DNA from 2 places in the Lysinibacillus sp. FSL K6-3209 genome. Region 1 is predicted to be linked to the other one. Evidence: riboswitches for the same ligand, from Rfam matches in the RefSeq annotation. Region 1 holds a riboswitch; the other holds the start of a gene.

Evidence for each region. A riboswitch is a leader RNA that binds a small molecule or an ion and turns the genes downstream of it on or off. The one in region 1 is predicted to bind cyclic di-GMP.
Region 2: it holds a riboswitch for cyclic di-GMP, as region 1 does, so the genes downstream of both, MHH88_RS19380 (HAMP domain-containing methyl-accepting chemotaxis protein) here and MHH88_RS15370 (hypothetical protein) in region 1, are expected to answer to the same signal.

What each region holds. Positions count from the first base shown of each region.
Region 1 covers NZ_CP150264.1:3,146,443-3,151,332, reverse strand. Annotated here, with positions in the region: gene MHH88_RS15375 (valine--tRNA ligase) at 1-2,119, shown strand, start outside; cyclic di-GMP riboswitch class I at 2,244-2,345, shown strand; gene MHH88_RS15370 (hypothetical protein) at 2,433-2,834, shown strand; gene MHH88_RS15365 (folylpolyglutamate synthase/dihydrofolate synthase family protein) at 2,976-4,268, shown strand; gene MHH88_RS15360 (folylpolyglutamate synthase/dihydrofolate synthase family protein) at 4,265-4,890, shown strand, end outside.
Region 2 covers NZ_CP150264.1:3,971,856-3,976,745, reverse strand. Annotated here, with positions in the region: gene MHH88_RS19395 (alpha/beta-type small acid-soluble spore protein) at 190-384, opposite strand; gene MHH88_RS19390 (DUF1456 family protein) at 579-1,076, shown strand; gene MHH88_RS19385 (hypothetical protein) at 1,315-1,509, shown strand; cyclic di-GMP riboswitch class I at 1,724-1,809, shown strand; gene MHH88_RS19380 (HAMP domain-containing methyl-accepting chemotaxis protein) at 1,916-3,664, shown strand; gene MHH88_RS19375 (3-oxoacyl-ACP reductase family protein) at 3,654-4,406, shown strand; gene MHH88_RS19370 (sodium:solute symporter family protein) at 4,431-4,890, shown strand, end outside.

The DNA.
Region 1 (4,890 bases):
TATCATTAACTGGGACCCAGCAGCGAAAACAGCCTTATCGGATATTGAAGTTATCTATCAGGATGTACAAGGTGCATTCTATCATATGAAGTACCCATTAGCAGATGGTTCTGGCTATGTGGAAGTTGCAACGACACGTCCTGAAACAATGCTTGGGGACTCTGGCGTAGCAGTTCACCCGAAAGATGAGCGTTACCAACATTTAATCGGTAAAACGGTTATTTTACCAATCGTGGGCCGTGAAATTCCTATCGTAGCAGATGATTACGTTGATATGGAATTCGGTACAGGTGTAGTAAAAATGACACCAGCTCATGATCCGAACGACTTTGAAGTTGGTAATCGTCATAACTTAGAACGTATTCTGGTAATGAACGAAGATGGCACAATGAATGAACTTGCGGGTAAATACAATGGTATGGATCGTTTTGAATGCCGTAAGCAAATTGTTGCCGATTTACAAGAAGCAGGTGTCCTAATCAATATTGAAGAGCATATGCACTCTGTAGGACATTCTGAACGTTCTGGTGCAGTTGTAGAACCTTATCTTTCAGCACAATGGTTCGTTAAAATGCAACCACTTGCAGATGCCTCTTTAGAACTGCAAAAAGACGAGGAAGGTAAAGTTCACTTCGTTCCATCACGTTTTGAAAACACATATTCTCGTTGGATGGAAAATATCCGTGACTGGTGTATCTCTCGCCAATTATGGTGGGGACACCAAATTCCTGCATGGTATCACAATGAAACAGGTGAAATTTACGTAGGTAAAGAAGCGCCTGCAGACGCAGAAAATTGGACACAGGATGAAGATGTGTTAGATACATGGTTCTCATCAGCACTATGGCCATTTTCTACAATGGGTTGGCCTGACGAGGCAAATGAAGAATATCAACGTTACTATCCAACAAGTACGCTTGTAACAGGATACGATATTATTTTCTTCTGGGTATCTCGAATGATTTTCCAAGGTATTGAATTTACTGGACAACGCCCATTCAAAGATGTATTAATCCACGGATTGGTACGTGATGGCGAAGGACGTAAGATGAGTAAATCACTTGGTAATGGTGTGGACCCAATGGATGTTATTGAGAAATACGGAGCGGATTCACTACGTTATTTCTTAGCAACAGGTTCATCTCCAGGTCAAGATTTACGATATACAACGGAAAAAGTAGAATCTGTTTGGAACTTTGCTAATAAAATTTGGAATGCTTCCCGTTTCGCACTTATGAACATGGATGGAATGACATATGATGAAATCGACTTAACTGGTGAAAAATCAGTAGCCGATAAATGGATTTTAACGCGCTTGAATGAAACAATTGAACGTGTGACTTCATTAGCAGAACGTTATGAGTTTGGTGAAGTAGGTCGTGAACTATATAATTTCATTTGGGATGATTTCTGTTCTTGGTATATTGAAATGGCGAAACTACCGCTGAATGGTGAAGATGAGGCTGCTAAGAAAACAACTCGATCTATATTAGCTTACGTATTAGACCAAACAATGCGTCTATTACATCCGTTTATGCCATTCATCACAGAAGAAATTTGGCAACATTTACCTCATGAAGGTGAGTCAATTACAGTGGCAGCATGGCCTACTGTGCGTACGGATCTTCACTTTGCTGAAGAAGCAGACAATATGAAGCTCCTTATGGATATTATACGTTCGGTGCGTAATATTCGTGCGGAAGTTAACACACCTATGAGCAAAAAAGTACCATTGTTCATTTCTGCTAAAGATAGTGCAACAGTTGCTACTTTGGAAGCGAATAAAGCCTACTTAGAAAAATTCTGTAATCCTGAGACGTTAACAATTGGTGAAGGCTTAGAGGCTCCGAGTCAATCAATGACGGCAGTCGTAACAGGAGCAGAGCTATTCTTACCGCTTGTAGGTCTTATCAATCTAGAAGAAGAAATCGCTCGTCTAGAAAAAGAACTAGAAAAGTGGGCGAAAGAAGTGAAGCTTGTTACTGGTAAGCTGTCCAATGAAAAATTTGTTTCAAAGGCTCCAGAAGCATTAGTAAATGCAGAACGCGAAAAATTAGCGGATTATGAAGAGAAACATGCAGTGGTATTAAAACGTTTAGAAGAATTAAAAAACATGTAATAGCATAGTGATTTGAAGAAACAGCAGATGGCGAAATAGTCATTTGCTGTTTTTCTTTTTATGAATCAAAAGTTATGTATTGAGTTAGGAAAAAATATATAGTATTATCTATTTTAGTTAGTATAATAGATAAAGGCAAACTATCCGAAAGGGTAGGACGCAAAGCCTAGGGTCTAAGGTGAAGAGAAATGAGTATTTTTCAAACTATGATCGCCTGGTTACCATTAAATGAAATTTTTATTTAATTTTATGGCCATTCTATGTCGAGTAGAATGGTCTTTTACTTTGAATGCAAGAATAACGGGGGTTTATTATGTCAGGAAATATTGGAACAATTGTAGTGAAAGTAAACAAAGCTTGTGATGATTTAGATTTTGTGAGCGCTAGGGGCATTATAGAAGCAAATCTTTTAAAGTTATCTGAGGCAAAATATTATCGACTATTAAATGCAAGTGGACGTGTTCTTATTAAGCATATTCTAGCGGATAATAAGGGGCAAAAAGATACGAAGATTTCATTAACACGTACAGATTTACTAGTGATAAATAAGATTAATGAGTATTGTTCAAATTTTGATATTTCGATGCTGAAAAGAACATTAAAAAATTCGTTAGAACTAGTGCAAAGATCCGATGTTCTGCCACTTTTAAATAATGATGCAAAAATAATTTTAGATGATATGGGAGCGCTATTAGGCATCCATCAATTACAATAATTTGTTGTTTATTTGAAAAAAACTAGTTAAAAACACACAAATGATCACTCCTACAGTGGTTTTCTGTGTGTTTTTAAATTTGTATCAGAATTGTTTGTGTGCCAGTCACCCTTTATACTGGAGTGAAAGGGAGTGTTTCTTTTGTTTACTACGATAAAAGCATGTACAGATTTTATTTTTACATTAAAGGCGGTTGATCATAAACGTGAACCTTTAGTCATGATGCGTGAAGTATTGGCGCGTTTAGGAGACCCGCATAACAAGCTGCGCGCTATCCATTTAGCTGGTTCCAATGGCAAGGGATCCACCGTAAATGTACTGAGAGAAATGTTAGAGAATGCGGGATATCGGGTTGGTGCTTTTACTTCACCACATTTAACACGCGTCAATGAACGTATGACCATCAATGGAAAACAAATTCCGGACGAGCAATTTTTACAGTATATGAATAACGTAGCTTCAATTATTGAGGCAAATTATAATGGGGACTATCCAAGTTTTTTTGAGGTCGTCACACTTATTATGTTCCAATATTTCGCAGATGAAGAAGTGGATTTTGCGCTAATTGAAACGGGGCTTGGTGGACGACTAGATGCGACGAATGTCATAACACCACTTGTATCCATTATTACAACGATTTCTTTAGAGCATACGGCCTTTTTAGGCGATACATATGCGAAGATTGCTTTTGAGAAGGCAGGTATTATTAAAGAAGGTGTACCCGTAGTAGTTGGTGTGCAAAATAAAGAAGCACTTGCTACGATTCAAAAGGTTGCACAAGAACGTCAAGCTAGATGTCTGGTTCTAGGGGATGATTTTAACATTGTTGCACAGGAGCAGGAGATGGGCATGCAATCATTCCATTATCACAATGCATATCTTGATCTAACAAATATTCAATTAAAAATGGCAGGAGCGCATCAAATTGCTAATGCGAGTCTAGCTATTACAGCGATGGATATATTACGTGAACAAAGGCTCATTCATTTATCCGAAGAGTCGATGCGGCAAGCGCTACAACATGCACAGTGGGCAGGTCGCTTTGAACAATTCCCTAATAATATTGTATTAGATGGTGCTCATAACTCAGAAGGAACAGCCGCATTGATTCAAACATTACAGAAGGTCTATCCAAATCAACGCTATCGATTTATTTATGCAGCACTTTCTGATAAAGACCATGCCAATAGTATTGCGTTAATGGATGCAGTCGCAACTTCTATAGCTTTTACCCAAATCGGACTGCCCAATGCCATGCCAGCTGAACAGTTAGCGATGCTGTCAACGCATCAAGACAAACAATATAACGAAAATTGGCAAGTGATAGTGAGTGAAGTTATACAACATAAGGACCAACAAGATATTGTCGTGATTACAGGTTCACTGTATTTTATAGCTGAAGTTCGCCAATGGATACAGGAGGGAGCACAATGATTCCTCAGTTCGATGATTATAAGGAAAAATGGGCTTTAACGAGTGATGATGTAATTAAGCCAGGGCTTACAGCGATTGAAGAAGCATTGGCACTTGTAGGGAATCCAGAAAGAACATTGCAAATTGTGCACCTTGCAGGCACGAATGGCAAAGGCTCAACATTAACATTTTTAGAGTCAATTGCGCAGGAACATGGCTTAAAAGTAGGCAAGTTCATGTCTCCATGTATTTTGAATGTGCATGACCAAATTCAAGTAATGCAACAACCTATTTCAGCACTAGAGATGGATCGCGTTTTTCAACAAATGAAAAATGCGGGGCTTAGCGGTAAACTAACGGATTTCGAACTATTAACAGTCGCTGCATTTTTGCATTTTGTCCATTGTGATGTCGATATTGCATTAATCGAAGCGGGTATGGGGGGCTTACTAGATAGTACGAATGTAGTGCAACCTATTGTCTCGATTATTCCGAGTATAGCGCTAGAGCATACAAAATTTTTAGGTCCGACTATTGAAAGCATTGCACAGCATAAAGCAGGGATTATTAAACAGCATCGACCAGTTGTCATCGGGGATTTACCTTGGGAAGCAAAGAACATTATTGAGAGAGAAGCTAATGC
Region 2 (4,890 bases), 830 kb from region 1:
TTTCGTTCCGCTTTACGTATGGAAGGAGTATTAGTGTTTTGGGAATAACAAGTATGGTCGGATACGTAATTATAGGTGCATTACTTATTCTTTTATTAGCATTCATCTTCGTCATGATAAAAGGAGCAAGAAAGTAAGTGCCAGGTACTAAAACAATTCTGAATTGTTTTAGTGCCTGGCACCTTTTATTTATTTTTGTCTTTTTTCAGCCATTTCTACAAGTCGTTTCGTGATTTCTCCACCTACGGAACCGTTCGCGCGAGAAGAAGCATCTGGCCCAAGTTGTACGCCGAACTCTTGTGCGATTTCATATTTCATTTGATTAACAGCTTCTTGTACACCAGGAACTTGAAGTTTATTGGAACTTCGATTTTTATTAGCCATTTTTCTCACCTCCTTGTGCTATTAGAATGGTCGGCAGTTTGATTTTCATACATTTAAAAACAAGGAAATGTGCAATCTAGATACTATAGATGAGGAATAATCACAAAGCTAGCTAAAAATACATTTTACTCTGTTATAATAAAGCCTGGCTCTTTTAAATTAAGGTTTTGCAAGAAAATCAAGGAGGTTTTGAGATGACGAATAATGATATTTTGATTCGTTTACGATATGCACTAGATATTAAAAATACGGATATGGTAGAAATTTTTAAGCTGGGCGGCATGAAATACACAAAAGAGGATGTATTAAACATGCTTATCAAAATTAAAGATGATGAAGAAGATATCCCAGAGAATTACATTAAATGTAATAATAAAATGGTAGAGGTATTTTTAAATGGTTTAATTACATTTAAACGTGGCCCTCAACAATCAAAACAAGGTCAACAAGAAGGACCACCACCGGTTACAGGGAAAGAAAGTCCGAATAATATGCTTTTGAAAAAAGTAAAAATTGCAATGGCTTTAACAACGGAAGATATGCTTGATATCTTATATGAAGGTGGCGTAACAGTATCGAAAGGTGAGCTAGGTGCGATTTTAAGAAATCCTAGTCACCGCAATTATAAAGAATGTGGCGATCGCTTTGTGAGAAACTTTTTAAAAGGGTTAACATATAAATATAGAGATTAAGTATTAATTTTCTTTATAGTGAATTGTGGTGGGATGCTTACTTACAGTAAGCGTCCCGCCTTTGTTTGTATTGGATGATGAAATACATAATATAAATGAAAGCAATAAAAAATAAATTGTAAAATCACCATTATTTTCTTTTAACTGTTGATAAATGTGACGGAATTGTGTACAATTAAATTGACACAAAGTTGTCACAAAGGGAAAAGAAATGTTCATGAACAGAGGGGTGCTTTTTATGATATTTTTTGATCTTATTTTAATTGCTATTTCTTGCATTAGTATTCCATTAATAGTTGCTGTTATGTTAGACATTTTTTACGCAGAACGCAAAAAAGTTCGTTTTTCATTACGCCGTACTTCTGTATGGTATATGTGCGTTTTTGCATTATCCTTTATTCCATCCGTCTTACTCGTAACACAACTTGCATAATTGAATAAACATTTAGGGGTAAGTGTTTATCAGAAATTTAAGCAGCAATAACGTATGTTTACGTTGTCGCTGCTTATTTTTTTTACAATAAAAAAGAATATTTTTACATAGTAATTATTTCATTGTTTGTACAGAAGTAGTAAAATAAGAGCATGGACGAAATAGTATTTTCGTAAGCTATATTGATTATTTTTTACTATTATGTTAATTTGAGGAGAAATAAGGGCAAATCTACTGAAAGGTAGAGACGCAAAGCTACAGGTCTAAGGCAGATGGCGCTATGACGGCTGGGTTGCAAAAGATTAGTCGTTATTGGGATTTATTGTTTTTTATCTTTAATAACCTATTTCTTTTGAAATAGGTTATTTTTTTTTGACCTATAAAATATAAAGAGGAGGAACTATCAATGCAATTTTTAAAAAATGTTTCATTGAAAAACAAATTATTACTTACAGTTTCTATTATTGTTTTACTGTTGATTTCTATCATCACAACACAAAGTATTAGTGAGCTAAATAAAAGAATGAATGTAGATTTGGAACAAGAGTTAAAAAGTGTTGGTATATTGACAGCTATGAATCTCGATAGTGATCAGATTAAACATTTATTAACTGAAAAAGGGGAAAGTAATCCCGATTTTAAAAATCTCCAAAAACAGCTAGACATGATCCAAGAAGAGCAAGGGATAATGAGCTGGAGTTATATTTGGGATATGAAAGATAAAGGTGTTAATCCGATAGGGTATACATCCAACTTGAATGAGGTATATGAAGCTGGTGAGATTTTCGAAGAGTTAGCAGATGAACATGTAGCAACAGCTAAGCGTGCAATTGACAATAATCAGTCTGAAGTAACGAACGTATTCGAAGATCAATATGGTGCTTGGAGAACAGTATTTACCCCTATTAAAGATGATAATGGCAAAATAATTGCTTTGTTAGGTATTGATTATTCCGCAGATTACATAAATACGATCATCAAAACAAGCATGACAAAACAAATTGCAATCGCAGTTGTTGGTTTAATTATTTTACTAATTTTACTTTACATAATTATCGATCGACTATTAAAGCCTCTTAAGAAAGTAGTCGATGTTGCAAATCAAGTGGCAAATGGTGAATTGCATCATGTTGAATTAGAAATTACGAAAGATGAAATAGGGAATTTATCGCAATCAATTCAAACGATGGTTACCAATTTACAACATATTATTTTAAATATTAGAAATACTTCTAATCATGTTTCTTCAGCTGCAAGTCAGTTAACTGTCAATGCAGGAGAGTCGTATAACAGTTCTACCGATATTGCAAAGGATATGAGACGTATAAATGAGAATGCAGAAGCAGCTATGGTGATGACAGAAGAAACTGCTGCAGCTATGGAGGAAACAGCAACAGGAATTCAACAAATAGCCGATTCAGCAAATACAGCTGCCGAATCATCTATAGCAGCGTCTCTTGCATCTGAACGTGGAGATAAAGTCGTGCAACAAGTTATATCCCAAATGGAGCTAATTAATGGTTCAGTAGAACAAATTGGCAAAACGATTAATGGCTTACATGTTAATACGAATAAAATTAGCGATATTGTGAGTCTTATTACAGCAATTGCGGATCAAACTAACCTACTTGCTCTAAACGCGGCTATTGAAGCAGCAAGAGCAGGAGAACATGGTAAAGGGTTTGCAGTTGTAGCAGATGAAGTGAGAAGGTTGGCAGAACAATCATCCCAATCAGCAACAGAAATTTATAATCTTATTAGTACGATTCAATCCGATTCAAATGCTTCCATTGTCGTGATGGAAAAAGGAAAAGCAGATGTAAAAACTGGTATGGAATATACAGATGAAGTAGGGGAAATCTTTAAAGAAATTCTTACATCATCGGAAGAAGTCGCAAGTCAAATTCGTGAAATTTCAGCAGCTTCTCAGCAAATTTCTGCTTCATCGGAAGAAGTTGCGGCGTCTGTAAATAACATTAAACAATCATCGGAGCTTTCATCAGAGTTTTCATCTAATGTCTCAAAAGCGACACAGGAACAATTAACGACGATGCAAGAAGTGAAAGAGGCTTCTTCTTCTTTAGGAATAACAGCACAAGAATTACAAGCACTTGTAGCAAAATTCAAATTGGAGAATGATGAAAATGGAAAATAATTTAACAGAAAAAAATGTTCTGATTACGGGTTCTAGTAAGGGCATCGGAAAAGCAATTGCACTTGCATTCGCAAAACAAGGTGCCAATGTATTCATTAACTATATTGGTGACGATCAAGAAGCAGAAGAAGTGCGAGCACAGGCTGAAAAACTAGGTGTGCGTGCTTATAAATACCGTGCTGATGTATCAGACTCTCATCAAGTACAGGACATGTTCCGATACATGGACAAGCATCTAGGGCAGATTGATATTCTTGTCAATAATGCAGGATTTGCCCAAGCTTCTAGCGTGCTAGATTTAACAGACGAACAATGGGACAGAATGATTAAAGTACATCTTTATGGATGTTTTTATAATTGCCGAGAAGCAGCGAAACGAATGAAGGAAAGAAACAAAGGCAAGATTATTAATATTTCTTCAGATATTGGTAGTTTAGGTTGTGAAGAGTTTACGCATTACTCAGCTGCAAAAGGCGGCATTAATGCATTTACAAAAGCTTTGGCAAGAGAATTAGCGCCCAACATATTAGTAAACGCTGTAGCTCCTAGTGGGACACTCACAGATATCCTACAAGAATTTGGAGAGAACTATATTGAAGAGGAATCCGCAAAGTATCCATTAAAACGCTTGGCACAGCCTGAGGAAATCGCAAAAAGTGTACTTTTTTTAGCCTCTGACAATGCTGATTTCTATACAGGTCAAATTTTAACGCCTAATGGTGGAGTAGTAATGAATGGATAATGTAAGAACTAAGGAGCAATAAAAATGTTGAATATTTTAATCTTTAGCTTGTACTTAATTTTTATTTATTATATTGGTTATAAGGGGTATAAGCGCGTGAATACGGCAGAAGATTTAATCGTAGCCGGTTGGAGTATGCCTCTCTCAGTAGTTACGGGAAGTTTAATTGCGGCTTTATTAGCCGCTCCGTTCTTTTTTGCCGCTGTCGGCTCTGGTTATACGAGTGGTGGCTTTGAGGGATCAGCGACTATGGGTGGTTTAGGTACCTGTATGATTCTTGGTGCGCTTATATGGACAAAACCGCTTAGAAGATTAAAAGGATGGACATTAGCAGACTACTATGGCTTAAGATATGGTAGTAAAAAGTTAGGGGCTTATACAGGGATTGTAATGGCTATCGCCTTTGGGATCTTTAATGCAGCAGCTTTAACTGTTGGCGGAACGTATATTATCCAGCAATTGCTGCAAATAGATTTTGTTCCAG